DNA from 2 places in the Salinivibrio sp. PR932 genome. Region 2 is predicted to be linked to the other one. Evidence: predicted binding sites of a transcription regulator. Region 2 holds the regulator's gene; the other holds the start of a gene.
What was found. Region 2 encodes CRP, which controls carbon source genes, mostly activating them, when cyclic AMP is high. Its sites were predicted from a motif close to TGTGANNNNNNTCACA; they were not measured.
Positions count from the first base shown of each region.

Region 1: the regulator CRP is predicted to act here: its motif matches at 6,705-6,720, upstream of nagE (N-acetylglucosamine-specific PTS transporter subunit IIBC).

Region 1 covers NZ_MUFM01000016.1:39,105-55,053, forward strand. The annotation lists gene seqA (replication initiation negative regulator SeqA) at 1-26, opposite strand, end outside; gene BZG84_RS09610 (alpha/beta fold hydrolase) at 126-899, shown strand; gene BZG84_RS09615 (DUF2788 domain-containing protein) at 960-1,181, shown strand; gene fldA (flavodoxin FldA) at 1,307-1,834, shown strand; gene BZG84_RS09625 (DUF4442 domain-containing protein) at 1,881-2,366, opposite strand; gene fcrX (ferric iron uptake transcriptional regulator FcrX) at 2,563-3,009, shown strand; gene glnS (glutamine--tRNA ligase) at 3,144-4,811, opposite strand; gene nagE (N-acetylglucosamine-specific PTS transporter subunit IIBC) at 5,022-6,539, opposite strand; gene nagB (glucosamine-6-phosphate deaminase) at 6,841-7,641, shown strand; gene nagA (N-acetylglucosamine-6-phosphate deacetylase) at 7,653-8,789, shown strand; gene nagC (DNA-binding transcriptional regulator NagC) at 8,797-10,011, shown strand; gene BZG84_RS09660 (cation:proton antiporter family protein) at 10,372-11,958, shown strand; gene asnB (asparagine synthase B) at 12,210-13,877, shown strand; gene BZG84_RS09670 (inosine/guanosine kinase) at 13,949-15,250, opposite strand; gene hemH (ferrochelatase) at 15,340-15,949, opposite strand, start outside.
Region 2 covers NZ_MUFM01000011.1:24,553-40,501, reverse strand. The annotation lists gene BZG84_RS07460 (ExeM/NucH family extracellular endonuclease) at 1-840, shown strand, start outside; gene BZG84_RS07455 (anthranilate synthase component II) at 938-1,513, shown strand; gene BZG84_RS07450 (aspartate aminotransferase family protein) at 1,806-3,023, shown strand; gene astA (arginine N-succinyltransferase) at 3,053-4,075, shown strand; gene astD (succinylglutamate-semialdehyde dehydrogenase) at 4,078-5,556, shown strand; gene BZG84_RS07435 (DUF1338 domain-containing protein) at 5,567-6,361, shown strand; gene BZG84_RS07430 (hypothetical protein) at 6,413-7,279, opposite strand; gene crp (cAMP-activated global transcriptional regulator CRP) at 7,408-8,040, opposite strand; gene BZG84_RS07420 (phosphoribulokinase) at 8,292-9,161, opposite strand; gene BZG84_RS07415 (YheU family protein) at 9,221-9,439, opposite strand; gene BZG84_RS07410 (hydrolase) at 9,588-10,550, opposite strand; gene BZG84_RS07405 (TIGR02444 family protein) at 10,537-11,082, opposite strand; gene BZG84_RS07400 (ABC transporter ATP-binding protein) at 11,025-12,953, opposite strand; gene kefG (glutathione-regulated potassium-efflux system ancillary protein KefG) at 13,130-13,714, shown strand; gene kefB (glutathione-regulated potassium-efflux system protein KefB) at 13,704-15,503, shown strand; gene BZG84_RS07385 (YheV family putative zinc ribbon protein) at 15,513-15,716, shown strand; gene slyD (peptidylprolyl isomerase) at 15,767-15,949, shown strand, end outside.

The DNA.
Region 1 (15,949 bases), on a different contig from region 2:
TCCTCGTCAACCTCAATCGTCTTCATTGTTTTTCATCGAGTCCTGTTTGTCGTTTAACGGGGCGATTATACAGAGATAGATAGGTATACTCTACGCCAAAGCCAGTAATCTGAGAGAAAAGCAACGTGTTATTAAACGAAAAGTCTCGCGGTGAGGGCTCGCCGCTCGTATTGATCCACGGTTTATTCGGCAATCTCGACAATCTAGGCGGATTAGCAAAAACCTTGGCTGATCACTTTTGTGTTTATCAAATTGATCTACCTAATCACGGCCAGTCCTATCATACTAAGCTGGTCGATTATCAGGCACAGTCGGACGCGGTTGTCGCATGGATGGATCACCATCAACTCGACAAGGTGACATTAGTCGGTCACTCAATGGGCGGGAAAGTTGCTATGGCTATCGCACAGCGCTTTCCTGAGCGCGTGACACAGTTGGTGGTCATGGATATTGCCCCCGTCGACTATCAAGTTAATCGGCATGACGCGGTGTTTACGGCGCTAAAACGCACCCAAAACATTCCCTTGACCAGTCGTCAACAAGCACAATCCATCATGGATGAGACAATTGAAAACCCAGGCGTGACACAATTTTTATTGAAATCACTCTATAAAACCGATCAAGGTCACTACGCCTGGCGCTTCAATATTGATAATCTTTATCACGGTTATCGCGATATTATGGGCTGGCAGGCATTCGGACAGTATTCAGGCCCGACTCTGTTTGTAAAAGGTCAACAATCTGAATACATTTTGCCCGAGCATCGTGATGCGATTATAGAACAGTTCCCGCATTCGAAAGCGCACATGGTGGCAGGCACAGGCCATTGGCTACATGCTGAAAAACCTGCTGTGGTTGCCAACGTTATTGAGCGCTTTTTAATGCAGGGAGAGCGTTAACAGGTCTGTGACCCTTGTGGTATATTGCGCCGCATATGTCGGTGCTCAATGGAGGCACGCATGCTTTACGAGCACTTTCAATTGCTCGAAAAAATTGGCCTAGACCTCGTTTTTGCTGCCATTTTCTTTTTTATCGGAATGGCAATCAAAGACGTACTAAAAGAAGGCAATGTGCCAGTTTTTGGTCGACGTATTGTCTGGTTTGTTCTCACACTAGGCTGTGTTGGTTTTATTACAAAAGGGGTTATTCAACTGTTCTGGGAAGGTGTTGGCATCGGCTAACATCCCTAAACGGAGAATGATCCCACGTACGCTCTAGCGTATAGGAGTGTGAAAAAGCACCGCTTTTTCTTTAATTCGAGTTAGTTGCAAACAGCAACCCACTGAAAAAAACGGGTATTTTTTATATGGCGAGTGTAGGTCTCTTCTTTGGTAGTGACACAGGTAACACTGAAGCAATTGCAAAGAGCATTCAAAAGCAACTGGGCAAACAGATGGTCCATGTGCAGGATATTGCGAAAAGCAGTAAAGAAGATATCGATAACTTCGATCTTCTCCTGCTGGGTATCCCAACTTGGTACTATGGCGAAGCACAGTGTGATTGGGATGACTTCTTCCCAGAACTTGAGCAAATTGACTTCTCAACCAAATTGGTCGCCATCTTTGGCTGTGGTGATCAGGAAGATTATGCAGAATATTTCTGTGACGCAATGGGCACGGTACGTGACATTGTTGAAGCAAAAGGCGCGACCATCATTGGCCATTGGCCAACCGAAGGCTATGAGTTTGAAGCCTCTAAAGCCTTGGTAGACGACAATCACTTTGTCGGCTTGTGCGTCGATGAAGACCGTCAACCTGAACTGACCGATGAGCGTGTCAGCAAATGGGTGAAGCAAGTCTACGAAGAAATGTGTTTGGCGGAATTAGAAGACTAACTCGTCAATGAACCACCAAAACGCCAAGACTCTCTTGGCGTTTTTTCTATGCGGCGTCTTGGGTTAGGTCACGGTATTGACGTTTTTTTCTCACATATAAGGTGCGCTTCACTTCAGCCACCACCTCCCCCTTCGCGTCTTTGACATGCACAACAAACTCGGGTAACACTTTCTCCCCTCTTCCAGCCTGTTGCTGAATGTCTTGCAACACCGCATCGCTAATCACAAAATCGGCAAATAAGTCGGTGGTGCCCGGTTTGATGAAATTAATATCCGCTTGTTTATCCCACACATGATACTGTGGTCCGAGTATGCCCATTAACATCAAGGCATAAACAGGATCGGTCAGTGAAAAAATACTGCCACCATATTGTGTTCGATTCGCGTTTTTGTTCCACCAGCGCAGTTTTAACCGCATATTGACGCACTTAAAGTCGTCACTGATAGACTCAATATGGATCCCCGCTCCCCAGAAGGGAGGCCAACTATTTAATGCCCACTTCACAATTCTTGGTTTATAGAACCGATACATAACTGATTGACGTCCTTATCTGGTCTTACCAGACAATATTTACATCTAGAAAACATTGTTGCAACCAAGAATGATCAAAATTCGTTCGTCTAAACGTTCCTTGCTGTAGCGAGCGCCGAGCAATTTTGATAGTCTTAATAAATATTTTCCTTGCTAATCAAACTGTCTCTCGCAGGCAGAAAACAGGTAGATACACATGTCAGACAATAACCAGGCGTTGAAGCAAGCTGGGCTAAAAGTCACGCTGCCACGGCTCAAGATCCTAGAAGTGCTGCAACAGCCCGATTGCCAGCATATCAGTGCCGAAGACCTGTATAAGAAGTTGATTGATCTAGGCGAAGAAATTGGCCTAGCGACGGTATACCGTGTCCTCAACCAGTTTGATGATGCCGGCATTGTCACCCGTCACCACTTTGAAGGTGGAAAATCGGTGTTTGAGTTAGCGACTCAGCACCACCATGATCACCTCGTCTGTCTTGACTGCGGTAAAGTCATTGAGTTTTCGGATGATTTGATTGAAGAGCGTCAAAAGGAAATTGCCGGTCGTTTTAATGTTCGTCTTACCAACCATAGCTTGTATCTCTATGGTCACTGCCAAGAAGGCGACTGCAAAGCAGATCCATCGATTCACAATGATGACTGAATGATCAAGGCTTGAGTGACTTGATGTTGTCATAAAGAAGTCCTCTTTATGTCAACGTATTTCAGAACGGGACATAAACCTATAAAAAAGCCGGCAGTGTATGCCGGCTTTTTTTGATCGAGTAAAGACAAAGGTTACTTACCTTCAATCTTCGCCCATGTGTCACGTAAGCCTACGGTACGGTTAAAGACTAATGCCTCCGCACGACTGTCTTTGTTATCCGCACAGAAGTAGCCCGTGCGCTCAAATTGATAGCCAGCTTCAGGCTGCGCGTCTTTCAAGCTAGGCTCAACGTACCCGTGCATCACTTGCAAAGAGTCTGGGTTAATCGTCTCTACGAAGTTTTCTGCACTTGCAGGATTTGGCACAGTAAAGAGGCGATCGTACAAGCGGAACTCAGCCGGAACAGCTTCTGCCGCGGATACCCAATGGATTACCCCTTTTACTTTACGGCCATCTGCAGGGTCTTTTCCTAGCGTCTCAGGATCGTAGCTACAGTACACCGTAGTGATGTTTCCGTGCTCATCTTTCTCACAACGCTCGGCTTTGACTACATAAGCATTACGCAGGCGTACTTCTTTATCCAACACCAAACGCTTATATTTTTTGTTAGCCGATTCACGGAAGTCTTCGCGCTCAATCCAGATCTCGCGAGAGAAAGGCACCTGACGCTGTCCCGTCTCTGGTTTGTTTGGATGATTCGGGGCACTTAGCCACTCAACGTCATCCGCTTTGTTTTCAATCACCAGCTTGATCGGATCCAAAACGGCCATCGCTCGCGGTGCGCGTTCATTCAGATCATCACGAATACACGACTCCAGTGCACTCATTTCGATGATGTTATCTTGCTTGGTGACACCAATTCGTTTGCAGAACTCACGAATAGACGCAGGCGTGTAACCACGACGACGTAGACCAGAAATCGTCAACATACGTGGATCATCCCAGCCATTGACGAGCTGCTCTGACACCAGTTGGTTGAGCTTACGCTTGGACATCACGGTGTATTCCAAGTTTAGGCGACTAAACTCGTACTGATGCGGGGTGCAATCGATGGTGATGTTTTGCAACACCCAGTCATATAAGCGGCGGTTGTCTTGGAACTCCAGAGTACATAACGAGTGAGTGATCCCTTCCAATGCATCCGAGATACAGTGGGTAAAATCATACATCGGATAAATACACCACTTATCACCCGTCTGGTGGTGATGTGCAAAACGTACGCGATAGATAACTGGGTCGCGCATCACCATGAAAGGTGACGCCATATCGATTTTAGCGCGAAGACACGCAGTGCCCTCGGCAAATTCGCCCGCGCGCATTTTTTCAAATAACGTGAGGTTTTCTTCCACCGCACGATCACGATAAGGGCTCGGCTTGCCCGGCTCTGTCAACGTACCTCGGTACTCGCGGATTTGATCTGGGCTTAATTCGTCGACATACGCCAAACCTTTTTCAATCAGTTCAACCGCAAAGCCGTACAACTTATCAAAATAGTCTGATGAATAGCGCTCTTTACCTGCCCACTCAAAGCCAAGCCATTGGACGTCGCGTTTGATCGAGTCAACGTACTCAACGTTTTCTTTTTCTGGGTTGGTATCATCAAAGCGCAAATTGCACTCACCTTGATAATCCTGCGCAATACCGAAGTTCAGGCAAATAGACTTAGCGTGACCGATATGCAGATAGCCATTAGGCTCCGGCGGGAAACGGGTCACGACTGATGTGTGTTTTCCCTCCGCCAAATCTTTATCAATGATTTGACGAATAAAATTGGTTGGACGAGCTTCAGCATCACTCATCAAGGTTACCTCGTATCAAAACAGTGCGAATTTTACAGCTACATGGATACTATGATCTCTTATTCCGGCACTTTACTCAACCAGTTGTTGTTAAACTCGCCCTCGCATGCCCCTAAATGCGCTTTTTTTGTTCACCCCACCTCCCGAGCATAAAAAACGCCCAGCGTTAGCTGGGCGTTATCGGGTTTAGATTGTCTTTATAGTGGTCGCTTATGGCAATTTCACTGCAGACAAATCTTCATTATCCGGGATTTGCTTCATCTCACCGGCAATGATTTCGGCCAATGGGCCAAGAATGACTTGCAAGTTATTATCCCCTAACTTCACGACACCCATCGCGCCAATGGCTTTGAGTTTCGCTTCATCGACGATTTCACGGTTTGCCACCGATAGACGCAAGCGTGTGATACAAGCGTCGATAGATGTCAGGTTTTGATGTCCGCCTAACGCTTTGAGGTACTTACGTGCAAGCTCACGGTTGTCGCTGGTTTCATTCGTATTTGCGTTTCCAGCAGATGCGCCTTCAATGCTGTCATCTTCACGACCCGGGGTTTTCAAGTTCATGGCCATGATAGCCGCACGGAATGTCGCGTAATAAAGCACGAAGAATACCAAGCCCATCACAGGTAGCATGTACCACTCGTTGGCTACGGGGTTTTTTGACGACAACACCAAGTCGACAAGACCTGCAGAGAAGCCAAAACCGGCAGTCCAGTTAAAGGTGGCCGCGATGAACAAAGAGATGCCTGTCAAGAACGCATGCAACACAAACAGCACAGGTGCTACGAACAGGAAGGCGAACTCGAGAGGTTCAGTTACACCGGTAAAGAACGAAGCAAAACCGGCTGCAATCATGATAGATGCCACACGTGCTTTGTTCTCTGGACGTGCAGTGTGGTAAATCGCCAGTGCCGCCCCCGGTAGACCAAACATCATCACAGGGAAGAAGCCGGCCATGTACATGCCTGTGGTTCCCTTAATTGCTTCTCCAGAAGCAAGACCTTGTGCGCCCATCCAGAAACGGCCCAAGTCATTGATACCCACAGTGTCGAACCAGAATACCGCGTTAAGCGCATGGTGAAGACCGACAGGAATCAACAGACGGTTGAAGAATCCGTAGATACCTGCACCCGCGGCGCCTAAGTTAGTGATACTTTCACCGAAGTGAACCAAACCACCAAATACGACCGGCCATACAAACATCAGCACGAACGAAATCGCAATAGCGACGACTGAGACAAGAATGGGAACCAGACGTTTGCCACTGAAGAACGCCAGTGCTTTTGGCAGCTCTACACCGCTGTAACGGTTGTAAAGCTCTGCCGATACCACACCAATTAAAATACCGATAAATTGGTTGTTGATTTTGCTAAACGCCAGCTCATTGTTGTCTAGTGCAACATCCACGAGACCAATTTGGCTTACAGTACCAGGCGCACAAAGCGTGGTGATCACCATAAAGCCGACGAAACCTGCCAAGGCAGCCGCACCATCTTTATCTTTTGACATGCCGTAAGCCACGCCAATGGCGAACAGTAAAGACATATTTTCCATATCAATGATCGCCGCCCCTGACTTAATCAAGAAAGCAGCCAATGCGCTGTTACCACCCCAACCTGTTGGATCAAGCCAGTAGCCGACCCCCATCAAGATCGCTGCGGCTGGCAGTACCGCTACCGGTACCATCAGCGCACGACCTATACGTTGCGCGTATCCAAGAATATTCACCTTCGTTCCCCCTATGTGTTCTCAGAGCCATGCCGCAGTATTTGTTGTTTTCTGCGTCTGGCGTATCGCGTGAGATAATGACCAAAGCACTTTTTTTGTCAAACAATGTTAGTCAATTGCAGTTTATGTCAATAAATTCGCCTCGCAAATTAAAACCACCTTTTTTGTGAGTTTTATCACCGATCCACACCAAAAACAGAGAAATATGTTAGCCAGATCATAAAACTTATTTTATGATGAAAATAAATGAACATATTCGTTATGCTGTACCCGTAAGCCCACTGATTTATCGAGGTGTCCTGTGCGACTCATTCCATTACAAACCAGCCATCAAGTCGGCCTATGGTCGGCTAGATATATCGTTGATACTATTAATAAATTCGCTCCAAGCGCCGAACGCCCATTTGTGCTCGGACTGCCAACAGGCGGTACGCCACTGAATACTTACAAGCAACTGATCACCCTGTTCAATCAGGGCGAAGTGAGCTTTGAGCATGTGGTGACCTTCAACATGGACGAGTACTGCAATATCCCAGCCGACCATGACCAGTCATATCGTACCTTCATGTATGAAAACTTCTTTAAGCACATTGATATTAAAGAAGAAAACATCAACTTACTGAACGGAAATGCGAGCGATGTTGATGCGGAATGCAAACGTTATGAAGACAAGATCAAATCCTACGGCAAGATCCATCTCTTTATGGGCGGTGTAGGTAACGACGGTCACATTGCGTTTAACGAGCCAGCCTCTTCGCTGGCCTCTCGGACACGGATCAAAACCTTGACCGAAGATACCCGTATGGCAAACTCTCGCTTCTTTGATAATGATATCAACCAAGTACCTAAGCACGCGCTTACCATTGGCGTCGGGACGCTACTCGATGCTGAAGAGATCATGATTTTGGTCACTGGCCACAATAAGGCACAGGCACTTCAAGCAGCCGTGGAGGGGTCGGTCAATCACTTGTGGACTGTTTCCGCACTGCAGCTGCACCCTAAAGCCATGATTGTGTGCGATGCGCCTTCAACTGCCGAACTAAAAGTAAAAACAGTGAAGTATTTTCAGGAGCTTGAAGCCCAGAACATTCATAATTTATAAGGAATAACAGCATGTATGCGTTAACCCACTGCCGGATTTTTACTGGTCATGAAGTGCTTGATGACCACGCTATTGTCATCCGTGACGGCGTGATTGAGGACGTTTGCCCGCAACATGCGCTGCCGACAGAGATAGAAAAACGCTCACTCGACGGAGCTTACGTCAGCCCGGGCTTCATTGATCTGCAGCTTAATGGTTGTGGTGGTGTCATGTTTAACGATGCGATCACCACAGACACCATTGAGACCATGCACCGAGCAAACTTGAAGTCAGGGTGCACCAACTTCTTACCCACTCTGATCACGAGTTCAGATGATGACATGCGTGCGGCGATCAACGCGATGCGCGAATACAAAGCCCACCATCCGCATCAAGCTTTAGGCTTACACTTAGAAGGGCCTTACTTAAACAGCGCAAAAAAAGGCATCCACAGTCTCGACTATATTCGCCCCAGCAACGACAAGATGATTGCGTACTTGTGCGACAACGCCGACGTGATTACCAAATTGACGCTGGCGCCCGAACTCGCGCCCAAAGCGCACATTCAGGCGCTCACCAAAGCAGGCATTATCGTCTCCGCTGGCCACACTAACGCAACCTATGAGCAAGCACGGGAAGGCTTTGCTAATGGGATTGGGTTTGCGACCCACCTGTTCAATGCTATGACGGCGACTACCGGTCGCGAGCCCGGCATGGTTGGCGCGATTTATGATACGCCCGAGGTTTACACCGGCGTCATTGCTGACGGTTTCCATGTGTCTTACGCCAACATTCGTCTTGCACATAAAGTAAAAGGTGAGAAATTAGTGCTAGTTACTGATGCTGTGGCACCAGCAGGAGCCGACATGGATCACTTTATTTTTGTAGGCAAGAAAGTATATTACCGTGACGGCAAGTGTGTTGATGAGAATGGTACACTTGGCGGCTCTGCACTGACGATGAACGAAGCAGTTCGTAATAGTGTTGAGCATATAGGTATCGCCTTGGATGAGGCTCTGCGCATGGCAACGCTGTATCCTGCGCGCGCTATTGGTGTCGATCAGCTTTATGGCAGTATTCGCCCGGGGAAAATTGCGAATCTTGCTATTTTTGATCGCACACTCAACATCCGAGCGACGGTGGTTAACGGACAATATACACATAGCTAGGACATTTATGACTGGCGGACAAATCGGGAATGTCGACTTGGTAAAGCAGCTCAACGGGGCTGCCGTTTATCGGTTGATCGATCAACAAGGGCCCATCTCTCGCATACAAATTGCAGACGTGAGCCGTCTAGCACCCGCAAGTGTGACAAAAATAACCCGCCAATTGCTCGAACGTGGCTTGATCAAGGAAGTGGCTCAGCAAGCGTCAACCGGCGGTCGCCGAGCTATTTCTTTGACCACAGAATGCGCCCCATTCCATACCCTTGCGGTAAGACTGGGGCGTCATTTTATCGAGCTTTCACTCTATGATTTAAGTGGGACATCGCTTGCTGAACACGGGGAAGTTTTTCACTATCACGATCAAACCGAGTTAGTGAACGGCCTGATTCAGATTCTGAGTCAGTTTATTGACACCCACCAACAATCCATCAAAGAGCTGATTGCCATATCGGTCGTGATGCCCGGCCTGATTGATCCTGAATCTGGGGTCGTCGAATACATGCCTAACATCACGATTCAACAGCTAGCCCTTGCCGACACACTCCGTGAGGAGTTTGGTGTGCAAGCGTTTATTGGTAACGATATTCGCGGGCAAGCATTGGCGGAGCACTACTTTGGTGCCAGTCAAGCCTATTACGATTCGATGCTAGTCAGTGTTCACCATGGCACTGGCGCTGGGATTATCGTAAACGGGCAAATTTTCTTGGGCCATAACCGCAATGTAGGTGAATTGGGCCATGTTCAAATTGACCCTTTGGGTAAGAAGTGCCAATGCGGCAATTTTGGCTGTTTAGAGACCGTTGCCTCTAACGAAGCCATTATCGAACATGCACAACAGCTACTGGCTCAAGGGCACCCGAGCACGCTCAAACACGATGACAGTTTAACGATCGAAGCCATTTGTGAGGCCGCCGAGCAAGGCGATGAACTGGCAAGACAGGTATTGGTAAAGGTTGGCAATCATCTTGGCAAAGCCATTGCTATGACCGTTAACCTATTCAATCCTCAACTTGTGGTCATTGCTGGTAAGATCACGGCAGCAAAAAGTGTCGTCTTCCCCGCCATTCAGCGCTGTGTTGAAAACCAGTCACTGCCTAGCTTTCATCAAAAGCTAGACATTGTAAGCGCGAAGCTAGCAGAAAAACCTACCATGGCCGCTTTCTCGTTAGTTAAACGCGCCATGCTCAACGGCGAACTGTTACAAAAACTGCTCGAAGAGTGATCGTTTAACGGGTTTGACGTCTTGCTACGCAAACCCGTTTTTTCCGCAAAAATCTCACACTTTCCCTATCTAGCGTGTACATTATATACCCAAGCTATGGTGCGCTATAAGTTGGCAACGCGTCTCGGGCCTATCTCTTTTCTCAAAGTCGCGTAGACATCAAAGCGCCTTGTTCCTTATCGCTTAACCTCAGAGGAACTAAGCTCAAACAAGCTATTACTAAGGAGACCCATCAATGTCTCAAATTCATATCTTTAGTTGATTCAAAACTTTAAGATAAGTGTCGATGCTGTGTTTATTGGCTTTTGCACAAAAACACGGATTCTGTTTGCTCGCTAACTCACATAATAAGCATACGATATGGAACTGGTTTACATCTCAGCAGCCTTCATCAGCGGCTATATTCTGATGCGTTGTCACTTGCCACCTCTCGTTGGCTTTTTGATTGCTGGCTTTGCGCTACATGCGTTTGGCTACGAATCCACCCCGGTGATCTCTGATCTGGCCGATTTGGGTGTCACCTTGCTGCTTTTCTCGATTGGATTGAAGTTGGATGTCAAAACCCTACTTGCCAAGGAGATTTGGTTTGGCGCCACCGCCCATAACCTGCTGACTACGGGGTTGTTCACGCTGTCCTTGCTCGGCTTGAAAGCCCTAAGCGTGCCTATGCTTGCCGGTTTGAGCTTGTCAGAGTTGGCCCTGTTGGGTTTTGCCCTATCCTTCTCCAGTACCGTCTTTGCCATTAAGGCACTCCAAGAGAAAGGGGAGCTTAACGCCACCTATGGTACTTTGGCGATTGGCATTCTGATCATGCAAGATATCTTTGCGGTGGTCTTTATCACCGCTACGTCCGGAAAAACGCCTGAGCTCAGTGCACTACTGCTCTTTGCGTTACCTCTGCTTAAGCCAGTACTCAATAAGATACTAGATAACGCGGGGCACGGCGAAATGCTGGTGCTTTATGGCATTTTCTTGGCGTTAGTAGCGGGAGCGGGCTTGTTTGAGCTTGTTGGCGTTAAACCAGACTTAGGGGCGTTAATTTTAGGGATGCTGCTGGCAAGCCACCCTCGCGCCTCGGAAATGGCCAAATCGCTCTTTAATATGAAAGAGCTTTTCCTCGTGTGCTTTTTCCTCAACATTGGCTTATCCGAGCAGCCTACTTGGCAAAGCTTTGGCTTTGCATTGCTCCTCATGTTGCTTTTGCCTATCAAAGGGGTTCTCTATTACTGGATTGTCAGTGGCTTCCGCTATCGCGTGCGGACTGCTTTATTCACCACACTAACCCTATTTAACTTCAGTGAGTTTGGCTTAATCGTGGGGGGATTTGCGTATAAAGCTGGCCTTATGCCTGGCCCTATATTAGTGTCCATCGCTATTGCAGTGTCATTGAGTTTTGCGTTTTCCGCACCGCTCAATACATTCAGTAATCAGCTCTATACTTGGGCATCGCAGTGGTTGAAAGATAGAAACCCCGAGCAGCTACATCCCAGTGATCAGCTGATCAATCTCGGTGATGCCTCGATTCTGGTACTTGGAATGGGTCGAATTGGTTCAGGGGCGTATGACGAGCTCTCTGCCACTCATCACCAACCCATTATTGGCATTGACAACCGAGAAGATTCAGTGGCACGCCATCAAGAGGAAGGACGACGTGCGATTCTTGGCGATGCCACCGACCCTGACTTCTGGTCACGCGCCATTTCTGATGGGCAGATCAAATTAATCTTACTGGCAATGCCACACAGTCAGGCCAATATGCTTGCGCTAGAGCAAATCCGGCAAACCAACTTTAAGGGCAAGGTCGCGGCAATTGCGAAGTATGAGGATGAAATTGAGCAGCTCAAAGCGCTCGGTGTTGACGAAGCGTTCAATATCTACCAAGAGGCCGGTAGTGGATTTGCTCGACATGTGCGAGAGCAGTTTACCACGCCATCCAACAACGCCTAACCCACCGCGATTCCAATACTCAAGCCGCTCTTTCGAGCGGCTTTTTTCATCGATGCATAGTCATTTTGTACACACACTGCACTACAATTGTGTTTTATTCACTTAAATTGCCTTTATTTTAAATAAAATTCACACAAAGTGGATTTTTGATAAAGAAATGCTTTTTGAGGCTTGTCTATCCTGATCGTGCAAGGCAGAGTGGTTGTCAACCTGTTATCGCCTTGTTGGCTAGATGAATTTGAGAGGAAAGTATGTGTTCAGTGTTTGGGGTGCTTGATATAAAAACCGACCCACAGCAGCTCCGTGAAGTGGCTTTAAAGATGTCCAAAACCATGCGTCACCGTGGTCCTGACTGGTCGGGCATTTACTCATCCGAGAAAGCTATTTTGGTCCATGAGCGTTTAGCGATTGTCGATTTAAACAGTGGTGCCCAGCCTTTATATAACCAAGATAAAACCCAAGCATTAGCGGTCAATGGCGAAATTTACAACCACAAAGAGTTGCGTGCTGAGTTTGCTTCTGACTATCCATTTCAAACCGAGTCAGATTGCGAAATCATTCTCGCTTTGTATCAGCAAAAAGGACCTGAGCTGCTTGACTACCTCAACGGTATCTTCGCATTTATCCTTTATGATGAGGAGCAAGATGCCTACCTGATTGGCCGTGACCACATTGGTATTATTCCGCTTTACCACGGTCATGATGAACACGGCAACTACTACGTGGCTTCGGAAATGAAAGCCTTAACGCCTGTGTGCAAGAGCATCAGTGAATTTCCTCCGGGCCATTTCCTATGGAGTAAACAAGGCGAGCCGGTGCGCTATTACAAGCGTGATTGGATGGACTATGACGGTGTGAAAGAAAACACAACCGATAAAGCGGCGTTGAAAGAAGCACTCGAAGCCGCAGTTCACCGCCAACTCATGACCGACGTTCCTTACGGCGTGTTGCTTTCTGGTGGACTCGACTCGTCCGTGATTTCTGCCATCACCAAACAATTTGCGGCCAACCGCATCGAAGATGACGATCAAAGCCAAGCATGGTGGCCTCGTCTTCACTCGTTTGCTATCGGCCTTGAAGGCGCCCCCGATTTGAAAGCCGCCAAGGAAGTGGCGAATCATCTTGGCACGGTTCATCATGAGTTTACCTACACCATTCAAGAAGGGCTGGATGCGATTCGTGACGTGATTTATCACATTGAAACCTATGACGTCACCACAATCCGTGCCTCCACGCCGATGTACCTGATGTCTCGTAAGATCCGCGCGATGGGGATCAAAATGGTGCTCTCCGGTGAAGGCGCCGATGAAGTCTTTGGCGGGTATTTATACTTCCATAAAGCGCCAAGTGCGAAAGAGTTTCACGAAGAAACGGTGCGCAAGTTACTTGCTCTCAACATGTTTGACTGCGCACGTGCGAACAAATCCATGGCAGCATGGGGCGTGGAAGCACGCGTACCTTTCCTCGACAAAGCCTTCTTAGAAGTGGCGATGCAGATCAAGCCAGACGATAAGATGTGCGGCAACGGAAAAATGGAAAAACACATTATCCGCGAATGCTTTGGAGACCTACTTCCTGATTCGGTAGCATGGCGCCAAAAAGAGCAATTCAGTGATGGCGTTGGGTATGGCTGGATTGATACCTTAAAAGCGATCGCCGAAGAGAAGGTGACGGATCAGCAGCTCGAAACCGCGGCTTTCCGGTTCCCTTATAACACGCCAACCACTAAAGAGGCGTATATGTACCGCGAGATCTTTGCAGAGCTCTTCCCGCTCGACGATGCGGCGAAATGCGTACCAGGCGGCCCGTCGATCGCTTGCTCAAGTGCCAAAGCGATTGAGTGGGATGAATCTTTCAAAAACCAAGCCGATCCGTCTGGTCGTGCCGTACGCACTGTACATGAAAAAGCGTATCAATAAGCGCAAAATGATGGGCGCACCATAGATTAGAAACAAAAAAACCGCCGATTGGCGGTTTTTTTACTAGAGGCTTATCGCTCCCAATACGCCTCTTCAAGGCTATCCTCTCGCTCAGGCAGCCCACGTGATAAACGCGGTGAGTGCTGCGCCAACACTTCATAGCTGACACGGTTCGCATACTTGCACACTTGCGAGAAAGAGGAGTAGGTCATAAATGGGTATTGGTGCTTACTCGAATTGGGTACATTGTCACGATGATAGCGATTCGCAGACATATCATGCAGCAACGCTGATAGAGCACCATCTCCAGCACCATTGGTGTTCTTAATCCGCTCAGGCCCGCCCATATAGGGAGCAATGTGAGAGTATATTTTAATCGGCGTTTCACAGTCCGCTTTCATCATCGGACGGCTAAATTCATACATGTTGAATTCAGGGATCGCACCTGGCAGCAACGGCAAGGTGGTTTGACGTTTCGACTTATCCTCAGTGTAACCGGCCATATACAAACCAATTGGTCCTGCAGTACACAACACCATATCCACCCACTGCAGTGCAGCATCGGCCGCTAAGAGCGGATCGCTCTCACCGGTTAAGGCTTCACCCTCATCTTCATTCATCGCTACGACGCTAACGTGCTCGGAAAGAAAGTCACGCCACCATTGTGGGTTTTGCTCAATCACAAACTTGGTGCCGAGCGTCATAACCACGGGCACGTTGTGCTTTTTCGCATATTCAATGGCGCGCATGGTCGCTTGCGGCATTGGATCACCTTCTTTACAGCGAACCAAATACGCAGTGAGTACCAACGCAGAAGCGTTTTCAAAGATATGCTCAGGAATTGAATCAGGATGGAGTTGGTTCATCAAGCCTTCGTTGATGGCGAACGTACGCTCACCACAATCGCCAATCAAGGCGTAACAACGACCAATTGGGCCCTGCACTGGCTGCAGGTAGTTAAGATCCATCCGGCTTGAGGTGTTGCACAGGTAGCGGTAAGAATAGCTACCTATTCGAATATCTTGGCTCATCACCCCTAGCAAGATAGATTGATCATCCGCCAGCGCTGAATAATTGTGTAAGGTGTTACCGATGGTGCCACCCGCAAACTCATGAGTGACAAGATTGTTGTCTTTTAATTCTTGATACAGTGCTTCTGCGCGCTCATCGTCGATGACAAGCGAGTGCCCTTTACTTAACTGATACCGCTCCAGAAATTCATCAGGCACTTTTGCTTCAATGTCGACCAAGGTTTGGTCGATACCAATCACGTGCGGGCGCTTAAAGCCACGTTCGCTGGCTGGGTTGAGCAAAGGATCACGGGCGTGAACCGGAAAATAGTGCTTAGACTTGCGTTGTCCTGGAAATTTCATGGTTCGTGTAACTAGCTAATGGAAGGGAGGCGCGAATTCTATCACAGAATTCGCGCATGCGTAGCGTCTACACGATGAAATTTATTGCCCTACCAACCTTGTGTATGTTGGGCCACCAGCGACGCCATCAGGTGAATATGAGCCTCATCGTCGTTTAAGCATGGAATAAATCGGAAGCGTTCGCCACCTGCCTCGAGGAAGGTGTCACGACATTGCTCAGCAATTTCTTCTAAGGTTTCAAGGCAGTCAGCCGAAAAAGCTGGGGTCATAATATCGAGGGTTTTCACCCCTTTGCTGGGTAACGTCTCTAAGGTCTTATCGGTGTAAGGCTTGAGCCACTCCTCTCGTCCGAAACGGGACTGATAGGTCATCATGATCTCGTTATCCGCAAGCCCGAGTTCCGCTTGCAGCAGCGATGTGGTTTGCTCACAGTGCCGAGGATAAGGGTCGCCATTATCGGCAAAACGCTGCGGTATGCCGTGATAAGAACAAAGTAGCAAGTCACCTTTCCCATGCACTTGCCAATGCTGCTTCACCGAATGGGCTAACGCGGCTTGATAAAGCGGGTGATCATGATAGTGGTTCACATACCGCAACGCAGGGATCACTGGGCGCCCTTTCAATGATTTAGCCACTTTATCGAAAACCGCGGCGGTGGTGGTGGCAGAATATTGTGGATAAAGCGGCAAAACCAACACC
Region 2 (15,949 bases):
GGCTGTTATGAAGATTGGATCGCGGGTGAATTCGAGACGGATACCGCAGATTTACAAGGACATTGTAATGCTTTCCGTGTCTCCGCGGCAGTGACATTACGCGATCGTCTGCAGCAGCTGGATGGAGACGTATTGATCCTTGGCGATCTCAATGCGTACGCGAAAGAAGATCCGGTCCGTGTATTAACCGACTACCAACGTCAGCCGAATCAGCGCGATATCATGACAGCCGCAGGCACGGAAATTCGCGGTGTACCTATGCATCCGACCGCACAAGCGGTAGAGAAAGGCCTGGGCTATATCAATCTCGCCACGGCGCGATTGGGTGATAAAGCCTATTCCTACTCGTACTCGGGTGAATTGGGGAGTCTCGACCACGCCATCGCCAGCGCTAGCTTGGCGGAAAAAGTCGTCGGTGTGGAAGACTGGCACATCAACTCGGTCGAAAGCACCTTGTTTGAATACGGTCGTCGTTACACTGGGGATTTGGTGAAATCGACCAATCCGTTCTCTTCGTCAGATCATGACCCTGTGATTGTGTCTTTGGCGTATCCGGATCCGGTTGTGCCTGTATCGGTTACCATTAATAACCGCAGTATTTTGCCGATTATTCCGATGCTGAATGGACAAAAAAGTCCTGATCACGCTTGGATGAAATGGCGCTCACAACGCACCTTTGATACGCAAAGCCCATTGGTAAAAGGGCTGAAACTTGATAAAGATGATCGTATCGAGGTCACTGTGAAAGCGCTGGGTTTGATCCCCGTCTATTGTGGCAGTGCGCCGGCGAGTCAGCCCATGTCGGTCCGTTACACCGGCTTCCGTTGCCAACTACGTTAATTTAATCACTGCGGGCAGTGGCAACACCGCCCGCGGATGACGCTTGTCAGGCACTGTGTTAGCATCATTCCGGTTTTCAATCGGATGGCGCAGCACAGTGCTTCTTATCATCGATAATTACGACTCCTTTACCTACAACCTCTATCAGTACTTTTGCCAATTGGGCGTGGACGTGTGTGTTAAACGCAATGACGAGTTGGCTATCGCAGACATTGAGGCGATGGAGCCCTCCCATTTAGTGATCTCTCCTGGTCCTTGTACGCCGAATGAGGCGGGGATTTCTCTCGAGGTCATTCGCCATTTTGCCGGACAGATACCGATTTTAGGCGTGTGTCTTGGCCATCAGTCCATTGCACAGGTCTTTGGTGCGTCGGTGATCCGCGCCAATGCGGTGATGCACGGTAAGACGTCGTTGGTCGAACATGATCATCAAGGGGTATTTAACCGCTTACCCAGTCCGTTTATCGTCACACGGTATCACTCGTTGGTGGTTGACCCGCAAACCCTGCCTGATTGTTTGACCGTGACAGCGACCACCACTGAGCCCGATGGTCGCCAAATCATTATGGGATTGAAGCACCGAACCCTGCCAATTGAGGGGGTACAATTCCATCCGGAGAGCATTTTGACTGAACACGGCCATGACTTACTGGCGAATTTCTTACAGCAATAGTTACAAAAAATAGCGATCTTTATCACTATTTTCACATTTCGTTTTTTCTGACGTGATTATCAGTGGCTGCAACCTTATGCAGCCATCACCGTCATCCCGCACCACTCATGCCTTACAGGCATCTCAGCCTTGCTGATTAGGCGCTTCTTTCGCCTCACACTTTGTGCATAACTATATCTCTAATTTGCATGGTATTTGTTATTCTGCTGAAAAGAAAAAATAATCTGCTATTGCCGCGGTTAAAAGAATGTAAATACTATGCGTCATGGAAAAAACACAGAAGGATTGAGTGATGACGATGGACAAAAAAGTAGAACGTAAACTCTTTGATGAAGTGATGGTACCTTGCTACAACCCGATGCCCATGATCCCAGATCACGGCAAAGGCTCCCGCATTTGGGACCAAGAAGGGCAAGAGTACGTCGACTTTGCGGGTGGGATTGCGGTGAGCTGTTTGGGCCATTGTCATCCCGTCATGGTGGATGCGTTGACTGAGCAAGCTCAAAAGCTTTGGCACTTAAGCAACGTCATGACGAATGCACCTGCATTGCGTCTTGCAAAGCGCCTCACTGAGTTGTCATTTGCGGATCGTGTTTTCTACGCAAACTCTGGCGCCGAAGCGAACGAAGCAGCGCTAAAGTTGGCGCGCCGCTGGGCAAAAGAAGAACACGGCGAGCACAAAAGCGAAATCATTGCGTTTAGCAAAGGTTTCCATGGTCGCACCTTCTTCACGGTCACCGTGGGCGGTCAACCTGCTTATTCTGACGGTTTTGGTCCTAAGCCGGGTGATATTACCCACCTGCCATACAATGACTTAGCAGCGCTGGCTGATCATATCTCCGATCGCACTTGTGCGGTGATGATGGAGCCACTGCAAGGTGAAGGCGGCATTATTCCTCCAGAGCCGGGTTTCTTGGAAGGTGTACGTGAGCTGTGTGACAAACACAATGCCTTGCTGATCTTCGATGAAGTGCAAACCGGTAATGGCCGTACGGGCACCTTCTATGCGTATCAACAATCGGGCGTCGCTCCCGATATCTTAGCCACCGCTAAGTCACTGGGTGGGGGGATCCCGATTGGTGCCATGTTGACCACCGAAGCCCTAGCGGCACACATGAAACCGGGGACGCATGGCTCAACCTATGGCGGTAACCCCTTGGCATGTGCGGTCGCAGAAGCGGTGGTGGACGAAGTGACCAAACCCGAGGTTCTTGACGGTGTTATTGAGCGCGAACAGTGGTTCCGCGATGGTCTAGAAGCGATCAACGATAAATACGGCATCTTCAGTGAAGTGCGCGGTAAAGGTTTGTTGCTTGGCGCGGCACTCAACAAGGAGTGGGAAGGGCGTGCGCGAGACATCTTAGTGGCGGCCGGTGAGGAAGGCTTGCTGGTGCTGGTCGCGGGCCCGAATGTGGTGCGTTTCACCCCATCATTGGTGATTACCAAAGCGGATATTGAAGAAGGTATGGCGCGCCTTGATCGTGCTATTGCGAAGGTCGTTGCTGCATAAGGCGGCCTTTACACTCGGAGGGATTTGAGATGTTAGTTATTCGGCCTATCCGTGCGTCAGATTTTGATGCACTGATGTTGTGTGCGGAAGAGTCCGGTCATGGATTTACCTCATTGCCGGTTGATGCCGATTTGCTACAAGGACGTATCAACAATTCGCTAGAAAGCTTTGCCAAGCACGTCACTAGCCCTGGCATGGAAGGCTACCTGATGGTGGCCGAAGATACCGAAACAGGTGAGGTTGCGGGCACCACGGGGATCGAGGCGGCAATCGGCCTCGATAGCCCCTTTTATAGTTATCACTTAACTAAAGTGGTGCACTCATCGCGCAAGCTCAATGTCCATAACATTGTTGAAGTGCTGACGTTTGGTAACAACTACACCGGAGCGACGGAAATTTGCACCCTGTTTTTGCGTCCTGAGTTTCGAGGTGGCCTCAACGGTAAACTGCTTTCCAAGTGTCGCTTCTTGATGCTCGCTGAGTTTCCTGAGCGCTTTGCGGATGTGATTTTTGCCGAAATGCGTGGCGTGTCTGATGATGATGGCAATTCGCCGTTCTGGCAGTGGCTTAAGGACAACTTCTTTTCGATTGACTTTACTTTGGCCGATTACCTAACCGGTATCGGTGCGAAAGGGTTTATTGCCGACTTAATGCCTAAGTTGCCGATTTACGTCAGTCTGTTGAGTGAAGAAGCGCGTGCTGTGATTGGACAAGTGCACCCGAAAACACGGCCAGCACTGCGTCTGTTGGAGAAAGAAGGCTTTTCATGCCGAGGATATGTGGACATCTTTGATGCCGGTCCAACGGTCGAGTGTTTGCGCCACAATATCGAATCGGTCCGCCATTCATTTAATGCGACGGCTAGCGTGCGTGAGCATAGCAGTGCTCAGCACTACTTAATTTCGAATACCGATTTTGCGGGCTTCCGCGCGACTGCGGCGAAAGCGGCACTTGATCCGGAAACCAATCACGTTGTGATTGCGCCAGAGGTTGCCGAAGCGCTGCAAGTTAAAGACGGCGATCGACTCCGTTTGATCGCGATGGAGGAGTAAGGATGACACATCAAACCGCAGGCCATTTGATCAATGGTGAATGGACGCCGGGTGAAGGCGACGTCATGACTTCGCTAAACCCTTTTGATAGCCGTTGTATTTGGCAAGGCAATGAAGCCACGAAACCGCAGGTTGAACAAGCGGTAAGCGCGGCACGACAAGCCTTTCTTACTTGGCGGAATACCGATTTTGCCGAGCGCCAAGCCTTGGTAGAACGCTTCGCTGAAATTGTGAAAGCCAATACCGACGATCTGGCGCGTACCATCGCTGAAGAAACCGGTAAGCCATTTTGGGAAACCAAAACCGAAGTGGGCGCCATGGTGGGTAAAATTGCCATTTCGCTGCGCGCTTACCATGAACGTACAGGATCGCGGGAAAAAGACGTCAATGGTACGCAAGCTGTACTGCGGCATCGTCCCCTTGGTGTGATGGCAGTGTTTGGGCCGTATAATTTCCCCGGTCACTTGCCTAATGGCCATATTGTCCCGGCACTATTGGCCGGAAACAGTGTGGTTTTCAAGCCATCCGAACTGACGCCTAAAGTGGCTGAACAAACCCTTGGCTACTGGTTAGAAGCCGGTCTACCTGCTGGGCTGATTAACTTGGTGCAAGGGGGTCGTGATACCGGCGAAGCGCTAGCACAAGCGCGAGGTATTGATGGCCTTCTATTTACCGGGAGTGCCAACACCGGACACATCCTCCATCGCCAGTTTGCCGGCCAACCGGACAAAATGCTGGCATTGGAAATGGGGGGCAATAACCCACTGGTTATCAGTGATAAACATAGTGGTGTGGATGCCACGGTTTATACCATTATTCAATCGGCTTACCTCAGTGCCGGTCAGCGTTGTACGTGTGCACGTCGTTTGCTTCTTCCTAAAGGGGAGGTGGGTGACAAGATCTTGGCGCGCTTGGCAGCGTGGACTAAAACGATCCGTGTGGGCGGCCAATTCGATGATCCGGCGCCCTTTATGGGCGCACAGATCTCTGTGGCGGCAGCCGAAGGGATCTTAGCCACTCAGCAAAAACTGATCGATCTCGGTGGCAAGCCAGTCGTCGCTTGTGAACATCGCCATGATGCCGTGATCTCGCCGGGGATCATTGATGTTAGCGGGATCGCCGAGTTACCCGATGAAGAATACTTCGGTCCTTTATTGCAGGTGCAGCGTTACACCGATATGGCCGATGCATTGACGAAAGCGAATGATACCCGCTACGGCTTATCGGCAGGCCTTATCAGTGACGACGATGGTGAATGGCAATACTTCCTTGACCATATTCGCGCCGGTATTGTAAACCGTAACCGTCAATTGACCGGTGCCAGTGGGGATGCACCATTTGGTGGTCCGGGCGCGTCGGGTAACCTGCGTCCAAGTGCTTATTATGCCGCCGATTATTGTGCCTACCCTATGGCATCGATGGAAGGCGAGCAGGTCACCTTGCCCGAGAGCTTTGCGCCGGGGATCACGCCTCTTGATTAAGGAGAACAACATGGATAGTTGCCAAGCGTTATTTGACAGACTGTGGCAAGACTACACCCAGCGTCTTTGCCCTTCTGCGCAGAAAGTGCATGGGTTGCTCGAAGAAGGCCAACCCCTGATCAATGATCACATTGCACTGCGCACCTTTGCACTGCCTAATGTAGGGCTGGACAAGCTTGCCCGTCCTTTTATTGCGTTGGGCTATGAACCGAAAGGTGAGTACACCTTTGAAGCGAAGAAGCTCAACGCACGTCACTACGAGCATCCCGACCCTTTGATGCCGAAAGTGTTTATTAGTGAATTGATGGTGGGCCAATGCTCGACAACATTGCAATCCATCGTGCGCGACTTAGTGGCGAATGTAGACGATGATGCGCTGAAAGGGAGCGATTTTCTTCATCAAGGACGTTTGTGGGAGTTGGATTGGCAAACCTACAAGACGTTAGCGGATGAAAGTGAATATGCAGCTTGGGTGGCAGCGCATGGCTATGGGGCGAACCACTTTACCGTCAGCGTGAATCAGCTGAACAACCATGATAGCTGTCAAGCGGTTAACGATACCTTGCGCCAAAATGGTTTTACCATTAACGAATCTGGCGGGGAGGTCAAAGGGGATGCATCAGTCTTTTTGGAGCAATCCTCGACGATGGCTGATCGCGTGCCGGTGCAATTTAGCGATGCACGCCATGATATTCCGGGGGGGTTCTACGAGTTTGCGAAACGGTATCCGCTTCCGGACGGTGAACTTTATCAAGGTTTTGTCGCCGCCTCGGCTGATAAAATCTTTGAAAGTACGCATCAATAGTGGCGAGAGAAGAAAAGGAGAGCGATGCTCTCCTTTTTTGGGTGGCTGTGTTTAGCGACTTTCAATATCGAGCCAGAATTTATCGTCAATCGCCTGAGTTTCATTACTCAGATGTGGGTTGTCGACGCGAATAAAGGTGCGCTCACCAATATTGGCTTTCTCAAAGGTCTCTTTTACCAGAGGCGCATTCTCAAAAAATTCGATGAAGGATCCGTCTTGATAGGCGGCCGCAAAGGCATCATTGAGCATGGTCGCCACCTCTGGGTTTTGGGGCGATACAAACAAGAACATCGGGAAGCGATAGATCAGCATTAAGTGCGGATCGACCAACAGATTTGCATATTGAGGTCGCTCTGCCAGTTCGCTAAAAGGTTCGATAAGCGCACGCGGGAAGAGGTCTGCCCGTCCGGTATCGACGGCTTTAAAGATATTCTCAAAGCTTGAAATTTCTCGAACCCGAAATCCCGCTGACTGCAAGACCTTCACATCGGCCCAGCCTTGCCCTTGGATCATGGTCAGATTATTGAGCCCTGCTTGGTCACTGATTTGTGCAAGCTTGGGTTCGGTGGCTTGATTAGTAATGAACAAGCGATGGCCTAAGAGACCCCGAAAAACTGGATAACGGATGGGAAGTAACTCTGACTCAAGGGTACGGTCGGCCCCGAGCCAATCTACCGTCAGTCGTCCTTGTTTCAGCATTTCTACTTTACGAGACTGAGAGCCAATTTGGCCTTGAAAGGCCTGTAACGTGACAGACTCACCCGATTTTTCCGCTAAAAACTCAATCAAGTCGATAGCGTATAAATCGAGGGCAGAGCCAGCCCGTGGTTCTGGGTGGACAATGGTGATATTCGCCGCAGCAGTTGAAGAAACCGCCGCGAGTAGCAATGCAGCAAGGGTGTGACGTAAGCTTCTCATAAACGACATCCTGTTAATCAGTTGTTAGATGGGTCGTTTTTGAAGTGTAGAACTTAGGTAATGAGTTTCCAGTCAATAAAAATAAAAAACCGACGCAAAAGCGCCGGTTTTATCGCAACACGCGAGGATTAGCGTGTGCCGTAAACCACAATGGTTTTACCGTGAGCTGAGATAAGATTCTGCTCTTCCAGCATTTTAAGGATACGCCCAACCGTCTCACGCGAACAGCCAACAATTTGACCGATTTCCTGACGCGTGATCTTGATTTGCATGCCGTCAGGGTGAGTCATGGCGTCAGGTTGCTTCGCCAAGTTCAGTAGGGTTTGTGCAATGCGGCCGGTCACGTCCAGGAAGGCAAGGTCTCCCACTTTCTGGCTGGTCACTTGCAGGCGACGCGCCATCTGAGAGGAGAGACGCATCAAAATGTCTGGGTTAACTTGGATCAGCTGGCGGAATTTCTTGAATGAAATTTCTGCCACTTCGCAAGGTGATTTCGCACGTACCCATGCGGTGCGCTCTTGGTCCTCTTCGAACAGACCAAGTTCGCCGATGAAGTCACCTTGGTTAAGGTAAGACAGGATCATCTCCTTGCCTTCTTCATCTTTGATTAGTACGGCCACAGAACCTTTCACGATGTAGTACAAGGTCTCCGCCTTTTCCCCTGCATGGATCAGAGTACTTTTGGACGGGTACTTGTGAATATGACAATGTGAAAGGAACCACTCGAGTGTAGGGTCTGTTTGAGGTTTTCCTGGAACCATATAACTTATTTCCTCTGCATGTGTTGCCCGGCAACGACGTCCTGTCTTTGTCTGAATGGAAACCCATCAGTCCAATGCACAGAATACGAGGTCTTGGCGCAGGCTACAAGCTCACTGTATGTTAACAAGAGTGTATCTTTTTTCTATCTGGATTTCTTGATTTTGATCTAAGCCAACCGCCTAAAAATTCGGCAAAAATGTGGCTAAGATCACGACCTGAGAAGTAATACACGTTAAGTGCGCTACGGCGCTTAACCTATCTTGCCTTTCTCAATCAACTGTTGGATCAAGGGGCGAATAATCAGCTCCATCGCAAATCCCATTTTACCGCCGGGCACGACCAGCGTGTTGTGCCGAGACATAAAGGCGCCACTGATCATTTGCAGTAAATAAGGAAAATCGACGTTCTTCATGCCACGAAAGCGGATCACGACAAAACTTTCGTCGAGTGACGGGATCCCTTTTGCATTCAGCGGGTTAGATGTATCTACGGTTGGGACGCGTTGGAAGTTAATATGCGTGCGAGAAAACTGCGGCGTAATATAGTGCAAGTAATCGTCCATGGAACGCACAATGGAGTCCGTAACGGCCTCGCGGGAATGGCCGCGGTCGCGCGTATCGCGGACAAACTTTTGAATCCACTCCAAGTTAACGATAGGCACCATGCCGATCAGTAAATCAACATGTTGGGCGACATTGACGTCACCATCCACCACTCCGCCATGCAAGCCTTCATAAAATAATACGTCGGTATTTTCAGGCAGATCTTGCCAGGGAGTGAAGGTGCCCGGCATTTGATTATAAGGCACGGCTTCATCAAAGGTGTGTAGATAACGACGATACTTGCCGGTGCCTTGTTCGCCATATTCTTTAAAAAATTGCTCAAGGCGTGGGAAGTCGTTGGCCGTGGGGCCAAAGTAGCTAATATGACGACCTTGTTCACGTGCTTTACGGATCTCAACATCCATCTCTGGCCGCGTGAAGCGGTGAAAGCTATCGCCCTCTAACCAAGAGGCTTTGATGTTCATCATATTGAACATCTTGCGAAACGCTTCGGAGGTCGTGGTTGTGCCTGCGCCAGATGAACCGGTCACAGCGATGATTGGGTGTTTAGCCGACATGACGAGCCCTGTCATTGATCAGTCTGAATTTACACCGCAGCCCACAATGGGAGGCGGTGTTACGGTCTGAGATCGCGCTGACGACGAATATCCACTGTCTCATGCAGCTCAGAGTATACAATCACGGCATCGCCGGATTTTAATTGTTCGCGCACTTGTTCAACTTTCTCAGCAAAGCTGACTTCCTGCTCACCGTAATCTGTCCCTTCCCGCAACACAAAGTGCTCAATTAAATTGGTCAAGGTTTCGGCTGGCACAGATTGCCATGGAACCATCATACTACATCACCTTTTGCTGACACCTAGATGGCACGGACGCCATCTCCGTGCTTAGGTTGTGAATTAGCTCCCATTTTACCGAATTATGCGCGTAGGTGCAGTGTATCTATGTCGATTCAGTCACAATTTATCGTGACGAATAGGGGCATCAGGTGTCGAGTTGCTCAGCTATCCACGCGGGCACTGCCTCTTCCAACCATAAACGCGGTGCACGCCAACGGCCAGTGACAAACCCAACATGTCCGCCATGGTCAGTGAGTTGATAGCGTATATTGGCCGGTAATGGCGTGGTTGGGATCACCGCGTCGGTCATAAAAGGATCGTCTTTGGCATGAATGATGGTCAAAGGGGTGCGGATCGCAGGCAACACGGATAGGCCACTGCATTGCTGGTAGTAATGATGTGCGTCCTCAAATCCATGCAGTGGTGCGGTGACGGTTTGGTCAAACTCGAATAAGGTCGCAATACGGGGCTGCTCGCCAGCTTGCCAACGACCCACTTGGGCGTGCCGCGTAAGCTTATCTGACAGGGTTTGCCGCATCGATCGGAGCAGATACGCTTGGTAGACACGTGAGAATCCTTGCTGAATGCGTAACGAGCAGGCGGCAAGGTCTAAGGGGGGTGACACTGCGCAGCCACTGGAGACGATCGGATCGTCCGCATACTCTGCCAAATAGCGCACCAGCATGTTGCCGCCTAGCGATACGCCCACAGCATGAATGGGATGCTGAGGATAACGCATACGTAATGTGGTCAAAAAATAGCGCGCGTCTTGTGTCTCGCCTGAGTGATAAGTGCGCGGGACGCGGTTTAATCGGCCACTGCAACTGCGAAAGTGCATCACCACACCGCACCAGCCTCGGCGCTGAAAAGCAGCCAGTAACCCATTCGCGTATGGGCTATGAAAGCTGCCAGCAAGGCCATGAAAAAGCACCACTATCGGTTGACCGGGCTTAGGTGTCTGCGTCCAAGCGAGATCGACAAAATCACCATCCGGTAAATCCAGCTGTTGCCACAAAGGAGAGAGCACGGGTTGACGCCGTATCAGCCGTGGCATGATGGTTTGTAGGTGTGGATTACGGGCGCTGGGAATCGGTTCAAAGGGCGTCATCGGCGTCTCCTTGCTCATCGTCTTTGATCACACTGGCGCGCAGGGCGGGATAGAGCGATTTGGCCGAGGGCGAGAGCTGACGGCAATAATACGCCAACGGCGAGGGCGATTCGGTCAGCCATGTTTGTTGATTCAAGGCGTGGATGAGGTCTTGTTGCTGGAACTTTTCGAGGCTGAGCTCAAAATTCAGCATTTTTTTATATTGTCCCGCACCAACGCGCGGTTTGATATCGCGACGCAGGTTGCGGTAGGCAATCAGCAAGTGCTCAGAGCGGCTAAGCGATTGTTTAAGCTGGCTGAGGCTCTCTGGGGCAAGGCCATAGCCATGACTTTCCAACCAAGCCAGCAACAAGGCAAGGTTGACGTTGCCCTGATGCTGATCTTGCAATTTAAGACACGCCTGTTTCACGTCTTGCTTGCCGTAGTGTTGCAAACAAAACTGCCACAGATCGGCTGCATTCGCTTTGCCGGGAATTAGGCTTGATTGAATGCCGCCTCCATGGCTTCCAGTTCTTCCTGTCGCTCCATCCATTCTTGCTCTACCTCTTCCAGCGCTGATTTGGCATCAGCCTGGCGTTGTAATTGTTCCGCGAGTTGGGCTTTTTGGTCTGCGCTATAAATTGTTGGGTCGGCCAGTTTGGTCTCTGCATCGGCAATAATGGCAGAGAGCTGTTCGATTTTTGTGTCTAGGCTGTCAATTTTTTTACGAAGTGGCGCGGTTTTTTGGCGAAGTTCGGCCTCGCGACGCTTTTGTGCCTTACGATCGACCTGACGTTGCTGGGGGGCGGCTTTGTCATCGGTGTTTTGTTTTTTACTTTCCGCACGGTCGGCACGCTGTTGCTCGCCAAGCCAGCGATGGTAGTCGTGTAAGTCACCGTCAAAGGGTTGCACCGCGCCGTTGTCGACAAGATAAAGATCGTCGGTGGTCGCGCGCAGCAAAAAGCGATCATGGCTGACGATCACCATCGCCCCTTCAAACGATTGTAGGGCAAGCGTCAAGGCTTGGCGCATGTCTAAATCAAGGTGGTTAGTCGGTTCGTCAAGCAACAGCAGGTTAGGCTTTTGCCACACCAATAACGCTAATACCAAGCGTGCCTTCTCGCCTCCCGAAAAGGGACCAATGGTCTCAAGCGCTTTATCCCCCTGAAAGCCAAAGCGCCCTAAGAAGTCACGTAGCGTTTGCTCGGCTGTGGTAGGCGCAAGGCGATTCATATGTTGCAGCGGGGTTTCGTCAATGCGCAAGGTATCAAGTTGATGCTGCGCAAAATAGCCAATTTTTACCCCTTGGGAGTAACTGAGCTCACCGGCCATGGCTGGTAAGGTGCCAGCAAGGAGTTTGATCAGCGTAGACTTACCCGCACCATTGCGGCCCAACAAACCAATACGCGCGCCTGGGACTAGATTGAGGCGGATGTTTTCCACAATCGGCGTCTTGTCGTACCCCGCTGCGACCTTGTCCATCATCAAGATAGGATTTGGGAGCGCATCTGGGGTGAAGAAGGTAAAGCTAAACGGATTATCGTATTGCGCTGGCAACACCTTTTCCATCCGCTCCAGAGCCTTAATCCGGCTTTGCGCTTGGCGCGCCTTTGAGGCTTTATAACGAAAGCGGTCGATGTAAGATTGCATGTGGGCAATTTGCTTTTTTTGCTTTTCAAACTGCGCTTGTTGTTGCGCCAGCTTCTGCGCCCGCATCTGCTCGAAGTCGGAATAATTGCCCGTGTATTCATTCAGCTGCTGATGCTCAATATGAATAATGCGGTTGACCACAGGGTCAAGAAAGTCACGGTCGTGGGAAATCAGCACCAAGGTACCGGGGTATTGCTGTAGCCATTTTTCCAGCCACATCACGGCATCTAAATCGAGGTGGTTGGTTGGTTCATCAAGTAGCAAGAGGTCGGAACGACACAGTAGTGCTTGGGCAAGGTTTAAGCGCATCCGCCAGCCGCCCGAAAACTGCGTGAGGGACCATTGCATTTGCGCCTGACTAAACCCCAAGCCATCGAGCAAACTGGCGGCGCGGGCCTCAATACTGTAGCCACCAATGGCATCCAGTTTATCGTGTAAGGTCGCTACGGCATGACCGTCATCGCGTTGTTCGGCATCCGACAAGGCCATCTGCAGTTCACGGTATTCAGCATCGCCATCAATGACATACTCGAGCGCACTTTTTTCCAGTGCGGGTGTTTCTTGTGCCACCCATGCTACTTGCCATTGGCTAGGATAATGATAGCTGCCCGCATCTAACGTCAGCTGGTGGCGAAGCAGCGCAAACAAGCTAGATTTGCCACAGCCGTTTTTTCCGACCAATCCGACTTTGTCGCCAGGATGGATGGTGGCAGAGGTATGATCGAGCAGTGGCTTGCCACCGCGCAGTAATTGGATGTCAGAAAAGCTAATCATGATTATTCAGTGCGCTAGTGTGGTTTGGGTGCGTCGTCGTTATACCAGCTTGGTGCGGGGATTGCCAAATTTCCCCGTCAGTCGGCCTAACTGGCGCGATCTGTGTTGTGTGTTTTGTGTGTTAAGGTTAAAAACAAGCATGAAAACTGACTCTTGCCGTGATAACAAGGATGCCTATGCCCAATGACAAGGATGCATACCAAGACCCCGCGTCGGTGTTGGTGATCTTTGCCCATCCCGACCCTGATCAGTCGGTGGCGAACCGACGTCTGCTTGCCGCTATCTCTTCTTTTCCGCACGTGACCGTTCACGATATTTACGCAACCTATCCCGACTTTGTGGTTGATGTGCACGATGAGCGCCGACGGGTGCAACAAGCTGATGTGATTGTTTTTCAACACCCGCTACAAATGTATTCCTGTCCGGCGTTATTGAAAGAATGGATTGATGTGGTGCTAGGCAAAGGTTTTGCACATGGCGAGGGAGGGGATGCGCTAGCAGGAAAAACCTGCCGTTTTGTCGTCACTACTGGAGGGGCGGCTGAGGCGTTCACTAAAAGCGGATACAACAAGTACTCGATGCAAGAGCTTCTCCAGCCGTTTGAGCTGACCGCAGCTCTTTGCCGCATGGAGTGGCTTCCGCCGTTGGTCTTGCATTGGGCACGCCGTGTTAGTGATGCTGATCGGGATGCGTTTGCGGAATTGTATGCCGATTGGATTCGTGATCCGCTCGCCCATGCGGGAGGTGAGCATGGAGCATAACTTGCTGTCTGCGGCCTTTATTTTTCTGCTCGCGGCGGTCATTGCCGTCCCACTCGCGCAGCGGTTAGGAATGGGCTCGGTATTAGGCTATCTGATGGCTGGCATCGTGATTGGTCCTTGGGGGCTCGGGCTTATCAGCGATGTGGAGTCTATTCTCCATTTTTCTGAATTCGGGGTGGTATTGCTGCTATTTCTGATTGGCTTGGAACTGAACCCTAAAAAACTGCTGCAGATGCGCCGGCCGATACTGGGGCTGGGTGGTAGCCAAGTGGTGGTGACCACCTTGGTAATAGGTGCTGTTGGGGTGATGTTTGGCCTGACGGAACGGCAGGGCTTTATTGTGGGCATGGCCATGGCGCTCTCCTCCACTGCCATTGCGATGAAAATTATGGAGGATCAGCGCCTTATGCGCAGTGAATCCGGTCAAGCAGGGTTTGCGATTCTGTTATTCCAAGATATCGCGGTGATCCCCATGTTGGCGGTGATGCCCGCACTGGCAGGAGGCAGTCTCGGCAGCTGGTTAGATGTGCTATGGATGTTTGTGGGGATTGGCGCGCTGTTGGTCGGCGGGCATTTCTTGCTTCGGCCTCTATTCCGTTTGGTGGTCATGAGCGGGGTCAGCGAGCTGTTTAACGTGGCGGCACTGGCCTTGGTGATTGGTATTGCGCTTGCGATGCAGCAGTTGGGTCTCTCGATGGCGTTAGGTGCGTTCCTTGCGGGTGTGCTGCTTGCGGAGAGTGAGTATCGCCACGAGCTCGAAACCGCCATCGATCCCTTTAAAGGATTGTTGCTGGGGCTGTTTTTTATTGCGGTTGGGATGGCGGTGGATCTCGGTCTATTGCTGGAATATCCGCTGACCTTGCTCGGTGCGGTACTTGCACTGGTGTGTGGTAAGGCGTTACTTATCTATCTGCTCGCGCGTCTATTTGGTGTGGCACCTAAAGCGCGCAGTCAAATGGCGGTGTTGCTTAGCCAAGGCGGTGAGTTTGCTTTCGTGATCTTTACGGCGGCACGCGCAGAAGGGTTACTCAGCCAAGAATTGAATGCCTTCTTGCTGGTGGTGGTGAGTCTGTCGATGATGACCACGCCTTTGATGCTTACCTTGCAGCAACGCTGGTTTGAACGCACCTTTAATGAACCCGAGGAGTTACCGACACAGACGCAATTTGATCAACATGATGCGCGCGTCATCATCGCGGGCTTCGGTCGGTTTGGTCAAGTGGTTGGTCGATTGATGTTTGCCAACAAAATTGGTGTCACCATCTTGGAACGTGATCCCACCCAAATCAAACTGTTACGTAAATTCGGGTATGATGTGTATTACGGTGATGCGACGCAGCTTGATTTGCTTCGGGCGGCAGGGGCGCAAAGCGCAGAGGCGATTGTGATTTGCACCGACTCGCCGGATGAAGTGATGGAGATTGTTGATCTTTGTCAGCGGCATTTCCCTAACTTAAAGATATTAGCGCGAGCACGAAGTCGGGTGGAGGCTTATCAGCTCATGGGCTTAGGCGTCGAAACCTTGTCGCGGGAGACATTTCTTGGCGCGCTTGATTTAGGCCGACAGACGTTAGAGTCCTTAGGCATGCATCCTTACAAGGCAAAACGTGCCGAGGTGTTGTTCCGAAAATTGGATATGCGGGTATTGCAAGACCTCTTACCTCAGCATAATGAAGATATGGCCGCCGCTTCACGCGTGAAAGAGGCGCGTAAAGAGTTGGAAGAGATCTTCGATCGGGAAATGCGCGGAGAGATTGAGCGCCACCAGAGTTGGAACCGAGATGAATAGGATGGAATTGTGAAAAAGCGCTTTATTGCTGGGGCGGCGTGCCCCAAATGTCAGCGCCAAGATACCTTGCGGGTCTGGCGCGAAAACAATATTGACAAAGTGGAATGTGTCAGCTGCGATTACCATGAGAGTCGGCTTCCGGATTCGGCACAGCAGTCACAGTCTGAAACCCCGCCGGCAGAGAATGTCATTGGGATCTTTAAACCGGAGTAGGGAATCCGTTATCATCGGCAGTCCATTAACCTTCCGGTCTCGGAGCGAGCATGAAAATTGCAAATGATGTGGTGGTCAGCCTGGCCTACCAAGTAAAAAATGAAGACGGTGCGTTAGTTGATGAATCAACAGCGCAAGAACCCCTCCAGTACCTACACGGTCACCGTAACCTGATCGTTGGTCTGGAAAAGGCACTGGAAGGTCGTGAGAAAGGCGACGCGTTTGAAGTGACT